Regions from separate parts of the Streptomyces sp. NPDC056480 genome, predicted to be linked through region 2. Evidence: riboswitches for the same ligand, from Rfam matches in the RefSeq annotation. Region 2 holds a riboswitch; the other holds the start of a gene.
The links. Region 2 has a riboswitch for cyclic di-AMP ahead of ACFQ79_RS36715 (transglycosylase SLT domain-containing protein). Riboswitches for the same ligand answer to the same signal wherever they lie in the genome.
Positions count from the first base shown of each region.

Region 1: linked by a shared signal. The riboswitch ahead of ACFQ79_RS10340 (M23 family metallopeptidase) and the one ahead of ACFQ79_RS36715 (transglycosylase SLT domain-containing protein) in region 2 are both predicted to bind cyclic di-AMP.

Region 1 covers NZ_JBHTSA010000016.1:66,026-69,678, reverse strand. Annotated here, with positions in the region: gene ACFQ79_RS10350 (HPr family phosphocarrier protein) at 90-371, shown strand; gene ACFQ79_RS10345 (GntR family transcriptional regulator) at 515-1,198, opposite strand; gene ACFQ79_RS10340 (M23 family metallopeptidase) at 1,428-2,198, opposite strand; cyclic di-AMP (ydaO/yuaA leader) riboswitch at 2,211-2,376, opposite strand; gene ACFQ79_RS10335 (M16 family metallopeptidase) at 2,577-3,653, opposite strand, start outside.
Region 2 covers NZ_JBHTSA010000154.1:4,717-8,369, reverse strand. Annotated here, with positions in the region: gene ACFQ79_RS36730 (GntR family transcriptional regulator) at 1-82, opposite strand, end outside; gene ACFQ79_RS36725 (DUF6415 family natural product biosynthesis protein) at 230-643, shown strand; gene ACFQ79_RS36720 (hypothetical protein) at 1,077-1,679, opposite strand; cyclic di-AMP (ydaO/yuaA leader) riboswitch at 2,018-2,201, shown strand; gene ACFQ79_RS36715 (transglycosylase SLT domain-containing protein) at 2,207-3,049, shown strand; gene ACFQ79_RS36710 (phosphoribosyltransferase family protein) at 3,043-3,653, opposite strand, start outside.

The sequences.
Region 1 (3,653 bases), on a different contig from region 2:
TCCGATCCGGGCCGAAGGTCGGCGCGAGCACGCAGCATCCCGTGAGAGACTGGTCTAGACAACCCGCTTGAGACTTGAAGGGCAACACCATGGCTGAGCGCCGCGTCAACGTCGGCTGGGCCGAGGGCCTCCACGCCCGCCCCGCGTCCATCTTCGTCCGTGCCGCCACGGCTTCCGGCGTTCCGGTGACGATCGCCAAGTCCGACGGCACCCCGGTGAACGCCGCCTCCATGCTCGCGGTGCTCGGCCTGGGCGCGCAGGGCGGCGAGGAGATCGTGCTCGCTTCGGAGGCCGACGGCGCCGAGGCCGCTCTGGACCGTCTGGCGAAGCTGGTCGCCGAGGGTCTGGACGAGCTTCCCGAGACCGTCTGATCCGGGTCGCCCCCTCTGTACGACGAAAGGCCGCCATCGCCGGAATTCCGGCGGTGGCGGCCTTTCGCTTTTACACTGCCCCTCTTTTCGGGCAGCACGAAGCAGCGGCGCCGAATTGCTATTCCATGTATACGATGCGCGCGTTAATTCCGGGAACTCGCCGTGTTGACTGCATGTTGCGAAACCCTCACACGGCCGCGGTCCGGCCTCTTGAGACGGTGCAACGACTGCGAGCGCTCCGCGTGCAGCGCGGTCAGCGTCCGCGCCCGCTCGGCGTCGCCGCGCGCCACCGCGTCCACGATCGCACCGTGCTCGGCCCAGGCGTCCACCGGCCGCTCGGGCTGCTCGACCGCGTACATCCAGGCGATCTTGTGCCGCAGCTGGGTCAACAGCGCCGTCAGGGCCGGGCTGCCGGAGGCCTGCGCGAGGGTCTCGTGGAACCAGCCGCCGAGTGAGCGCAGATCCTCGCCCTGCCCGCGCCTGGCCCGCTCCTGCCCCAGCCTGACCAGGCCGCGCAGCACCTTGAGATGGGCCTCCGTGCGCCGCTGGGCGGCGCGGGCCGCCCCCAGCGGTTCGAGCAGCGCCCGCATGTCGAGCAGATCGGCGGCCTCCTGGTCGGTGGGCTCGGCGACATGCGCCCCGGCGTGGCGGCGGGAGACGACGAAGCCCTCGGACTCCAGGGTGCGCAGGGCCTCGCGGACCGGGACGCGGGACACCCCGTACCGGCGGGCCAGCTGGTCCTCGGTCAGCCGGCTGCCCCGCTCGAAGACGCCGGAGACGATGTCGTCCCGGATCGCCGTGCATACCGAGTGCGCGGGAATGCGCATGTCCGACCTCCGCCTTTGGTCTGCGCGAGTCAATTCCGACGGCGCCTGTTCTGCGCCCGATCTGCGACTCTATTGCAGCACGCCGGAATTTCCGATGCCCCGGCGGAATATCGATGTCCCGCGGCCGACGAAAAGCCCCGGCTCTGTACGAGCCGGGGCTTTTGCGATGCGGGGGGGGGCGGCGGCGGAACCGCCGGCCCCGCGCGAGGGCGTCCTGGACCGTCCTGGATCAGACGTTGACGCCGCGGGCGCGCAGGTACGAGACCGGGTTGATGTCGGAGCCGTACTCGGACGTCGTCCGCGCCTCGAAGTGGAGGTGCGGGCCGGTCGAGTTCCCGGTCGAGCCCGAGATGCCTATCCGCTCACCCGGCTCGACGGTCTGGCCGACGGAGACCCCGATGGAGGAGAGGTGCCCGTACTGGGTGTACGTGCCGTCGTTCATCCGGATGACGATGTTGTTGCCGTACGCGCCGCCCCAGCCGGCCTCGACGACGGTGCCCGAGCCGACGGAGACGACGCTGCTGCCGTAGGAGGCGTGGAAGTCGATGCCGGAGTGGCTGCCGGAGGACCACAGCGAGCCGCCGGTCTGGTAGCCGGTGGACACGTACGTGCCCTCGACGGGCAGCTGGAAGGAGGCCAGACGACGACGCTCGGCCTCACGGGCCGCACGCTGCTCGGCCTCGCGGATCTCCTTGGCGCGGGCCTCGGCCTTGCGCTTCGCCTCGGCCTTGGCCTTCGCCTTGGCGGCGACCTCGAAGGCCTCCTGCTCCTGGGCGGCGGCCTGGGCGTCGATCCGCTCGGCGAGGGAGTCCTCGGTGATCACCTTGATGAGACCGGTGTCCTCGAGCGAGCGGTTGTCCGTGTCGGCGGCGAGCGCCGGGGAAGCGAGGGTTCCGATGACGCCGGTGGTGGCGAGCGTCGCCGCGCCGGCGATGCCCACGCCGCGGCGCGCCATCCGGCTCGGAGCACGATGCTTCCCGGTGGCACGGGTGAACGCCATGTAGGGGCTGATCCTTTCCTTCCCTCTCGCCTACCGGGTTAGCTGACGGGTTCGGAGCAGGAAGGTCTCCTACGAGCCCCTCCGTACGAGACGAAGGCGCCCGATTCACCCCAGGGACTACGCGTGGGTCCCCGGCTCCCCAGGCTCGCGCCTGACGGGGACTCGGCGATGTCTGTCCGATGCCGCGGGTGCGGCACGTGCAACTGACGAACAGACGCACCGACGCTATGCGGATCGTCTTTCAATCACCAACCGGACACGCATTTTGTAAGACATGCCACAGGGCATACAGCCACCCTTAACCTCAATACGGACAAAGGGGAGGACCCCGACGAACTGCGCCGTCGGGGCCCTCTCTTGCCGTGTCCGCGGTGTGAATCAGCCGGTCACGACGGTCACTTCGCCGATCCCGAGCGCGCGCACCGGCTCCGCGATCTGCGCCGCGTCGCCGACGAGCACGGTGACGAGCCGGTCCACGGGGAAGGCGCTGACCACGGCCGCGGTCGCCTCGACCGTGCCGGTCTCGGCCAGCCGGGCGTACAACTGGGCCTGGTAGTCGTCCGGGAGGTGCTGCTCGACCTGGTCGGAGAGCGTCCCGGCGACGGAGGCGGCGGTCTCGTACTTGAGCGGCGCGACCCCCACCAGGTTCTGCACGGCCGTCTCCCGCTCGGCGTCGGTGAGCCCCTCCGCGGCCAGCTTCCGCAGCACCTTCCACAGGTCGTCAAGAGCGGGACCGGTGTTGGGCGTGTCGACGGAACCGCTGATGGCGAGCATCGAGGCGCCGTTCCCCCGGCCGTCCGAGCGGAGCACCTGCCCGAAGGCGCGCACGCCGTACGTGTAGCCCTTCTCCTCCCGCAGGACCCGGTCGAGCCGCGAGGTGAGCGTGCCGCCGAGGCAGTACGTGCCCAGGACCTGGGCCGGCCAGACGCTGTCGTGGCGGTCGGGTCCGACCCGGCCGATCAGCAACTGGGTCTGGACGGCGCCGGGACGGTCCACGATGACGACCCGTCCGGTGTCGTCGGCGGTGATCGGCGGCATCGGGAGCGGCTCGGCCGGCTCGCCGGTCCAGGCGCCCAGGGTCTCGGCGAGGACCTTGTCCAGGTCGACACCAATGAGGTCGCCGACGACCACGGCGGTGGCCGTGGCCGGCCGGACGTACGCCTCGTAGAAGGCGCGGACCGCGGCGGCGTCGATCGCCTCGACGGTCTCCTCGGTGCCCTGGCGCGGCCGGGACATCCGGGCCTCGGCCGGGAAGAGCTCCTTGGAGAGCTGCTTGGCGGCGCGGCGGGCCGGGTTGGCCGTCTCGTGCGGGATCTCGTCGAGGCGGTTGCGCACCAGGCGCTCGACCTCGGTCTCGAGGAACGCCGGCGCGATCAGGGCCTCGGAGACGAGACCGAGCGCCTTGGGCAGCCGGGAGACGGGAACCTCCAGGGAGACCCGTACGCCCGGGTGGTC
Region 2 (3,653 bases):
GTCCGGCCACGTGGTCGGCGATCACCATGTAGACGAGCTGCGCGCCCTTTGGGTCGATGACAGGCATATCTGAATCACTCACACAGGCACCGTAGGCAGCCTCTGAGCTGCAAAGACACACATAGGTGCCTACTGATGTCTATAGTGCCCTATATGCTTTGCCGCCAACAAGGCGCCCCGGCGACCGCGCCAACGACCCCGGGGCTTGGCCGACTGCGAAGGAGTCGACATGTGCCAGCCCAGCTACTGGATGGACCGGGTCTCAGGCCCGCCCATCCCCGTCCACCACGCCGAAACGCCGCCTCTGGACCGCGACACCATCAAGAACACACTCTCCCTATACCTGGACCCCAGCCCTAACTGCGCTGCTGACGACACCACTCTGCGTCTCCTGCGAGGCCATGTCGCCATCCTCATCACGGAGTTGGAGTCCGCCCTTCACACCCCCGCCCCCACAGCCGCCAGCTCGGACATCGCCGGGAGCCACGTCATCCTCCAGGAGGCCCGCCGCAAGCTCCGCGAGGCCCATACGACTGGTCTCGCCACGTCTACACACGGCCCACGCCTCGCCCGAGCAGCCCGTGCTCTCCTGACTCACCTAGACAAGCTCTCCGAACCCCAAGCCCCACAACCAGCCCCGTAGGGCCCAAACACTGACGAACGGGAGGGCCTCACCCTTCTCTCCCCATCCCGCAGCTCCCTCCCCAGGAGCTGCGGGCCGCCGCCGCAATCGGGCACGCCTCCCCCATCACCCTGGGGCCGCTGGGCCTCAACCCCTTCCTCCGTCAGTCATCAGGCACGCCTCCAAGGCTGGCAAGGCCACCGAGGCAGGGCCGCGCCGGAAAGCCCTGTGGCTCAAGCTGAGCAACAGCTCGGCCAGACCGACGACGTTGGCGATCCGCTGAAATACCTAGCTCCACGCGGAAGGATCTCTTCAACGCAGTCGCCAACAACTACGGCTGGTACCGCTTCGCCATCCTGGCCGACACGCACGGGACCTGGTCGCGCCCCCGGGCGCACCAAGAGCGGAACACCGCGCATCACCGACTGATGATCCCGCACCCGCCGTCAGGCTCTCACCGTCCGGCATGCGCCGCGCGGTGGACGGTCGCATCGAGGAGCGCCACCGCCTCGCCAACCGTGCGTCCCGGGGCCCGGTTCCAAGGCCCGATCAGCTCGTGCCACCCCCTCGACCGGAGCTCGGCCATAATCCAGGCGGCCGCCTCGTTCATCGTCGTCGCACTGCCGAAGCCGAGGCGGTGCGCGGCGAGGAGCGCACCGCAGACACACCGCGCCCCGCGCACATCACGCAGCTTGTACGGGGCGTTCTGCCAGCCCCACTCCGTCAGCACGAGGCGTGCGTAGCCAAGGTGCACCGAGGGGCGCAGCTCGGGTCGGCCGATGCGGCGCCAGGCATACAGCCGGTCAGGCAGGATGGCTCCGATCCGGCCGGGGAGCCCGCGCTCGGCGGGAGCGGCCGGCGGCAGCGCGTCGAGCGTGTCGGCGACGAGCCGTTCTACCGGCACGGTGAGCAGGTCGCGCCAGCGTTCGACGGCGAGCGGGGGCACTAGCGGCTCGGTCCAGTCCGTGACGATCCGCTGCCAGGCGGCGCTCTCGTAGACAGCGGCGGCCTCACGGTCGAGAGTCTCGGGGTTGAGCAGAGAGACAAAGGGTGACATCCGGGCGGCTCCTCGGTCAGGGTGACTCCATCCTTCACAAGGAATGTCGGTTTTGCGACGTATGAACTTTAATCCCCGCATACCCGAAAGGCCTCTTTTTCTATATTTCATGACTAGTTGGATTGTCGCAGCTATTCAGACTGGGTACGGGTGATGCGACTCACTTTCCCGGGGCCAGCCCGCCGTCAGAATCCGCGGAAGCCGTGCGGGGCAAGGAAGTTCGACGCCCGGCAGGCGCCGGCGATCTTGAATTCCAGGAATTCAGTGATCCCTACATCGCCCGCCGGACATAGATCCCCTTGTCCTTCGTCGTCCTGCTGGCTTACGGTCACCTCCATTCGAGCGGATCGCCGAATCCTGCCACCGCTCGAAATACCTCCCTTTCACCCGACGGCAGGAGCGGGGGACCCACGAAACCGCCGGCCCGGATTCCGGAACGGCTCGGGGTGAAGCCGCGTGCGCGCGGCCGGACATCTCCAGTCCGAACCCGACAGCTCACCCCGAAGGCGCCGGAGAGGAATTCCGTCATGCCTGCTCACGGTAAGCACCGCCGCCCCCGCCGTCGCCCCACCTCGCGTGGACTCACGCTGCTCGGCACGGGCGGAGCCGCTCTCGCCCTCCCCCTGACCGCCCCGGCCGGGGCCGGCGCCGCGCCCGTTTCCGGAGCCTTGGAAATTGCCGCCAGGGTCATCACCACCCCCGCTGCTCCGGCCGCCGCGCAGGCCGCCACCAAGGCACCGGCAGCTCCGGCTGCCGCGCACACCTACACGGTTGTCGCCGACGACTCGCTTTCCCTGATCGCCCAAAGGAAGGGAATTCAGGGCGGCTGGAAGGTCCTTTATAGCGCCAACAAGAGGGCCGTTGGTGACAACCCGTCGCTTATTCACCCGGGCCTTGAACTGACGCTTCGTCCGGGTTCCGTGAATGCCACGGCTCCCACCAAGGCGAAGAAGGGCGCCACGACCGAACGTGCGAGCCGCTCCGAACGCCGGAGCACCGCCCCGGCCGCCGCTCCGGTCAAGACCGCGCCTGTAGCCGCCACCCAATACGCGAACAACCTCGACGGCTGGATCCGCGAGTCGCTGGACATCATGGCCCACCATGGCATCCCCGGTACCTACGCAGACATTCATCGCAACATCATGCGCGAGTCCTCCGGCAACCCCCGTGCCATCAACAACTGGGACTCCAATGCGGCCGCTGGCACCCCTTCGAAGGGGCTCCTCCAGGTCATCGACCCCACGTTTCGTGCCTATCACGTGCCCGGCACATCCATGGACCCCTACGACCCGGTCGCCAATATCACCGCCGCCTGTAACTACGCGGCCGACCGATACGGCAGCATCGGCCGGGTCTTCGGTGCCTACTGACCCTGGAAATGCATGGTGAACCAGGACGTGGCGAGCTCCGCCACCTCCTCCAGGGCGCCTCGCTCCTCGAAGAGGTGCGTGGCGCCCCCCACTACCTCCAGCCTGCTCTCGCAGTGCAGCAGCGACTCGGCCCGCCGGTTGAGGTCCAGGACCAGCGCGTCCCTGCCTCCGACCACGAGGAGCGTCGGGGCCTTGACCCGCGCCAGGTGGTCGGCCGCGAGGTCCGGCCGGCCACCGCGTGAGACGACGGCGGCCACGGAGGACTCGAGGTCGCCCGCGGCCCACAGCGCGGCGGCCGCTCCCGTGCTGGCCCCGAAGTAGCCCAGCGGGAGGCCCTCGCTCTCAGGCCGCCCGGCCAGCCACTCCGTGGCCCGGGCGAGCCTGTCGGCGAGCAGCGGGGTGTCGAAGACGTGTGCCCGGTCGACCGCCTCAGCCTCGGTGAGCAGGTCGAACAGCAGCGTTCCGAGACCCACCCGGTTGAGCGCCCCCGCCACCGCGCGATTGCGGGGGCTGTGCCGACTGCTCCCGCTGCCGTGGGCGAACAGGACGATGCCGATGGCGCCCTCGGGCACCGCGAGCCGTCCGGCGAGCGTGACGCCGTCGG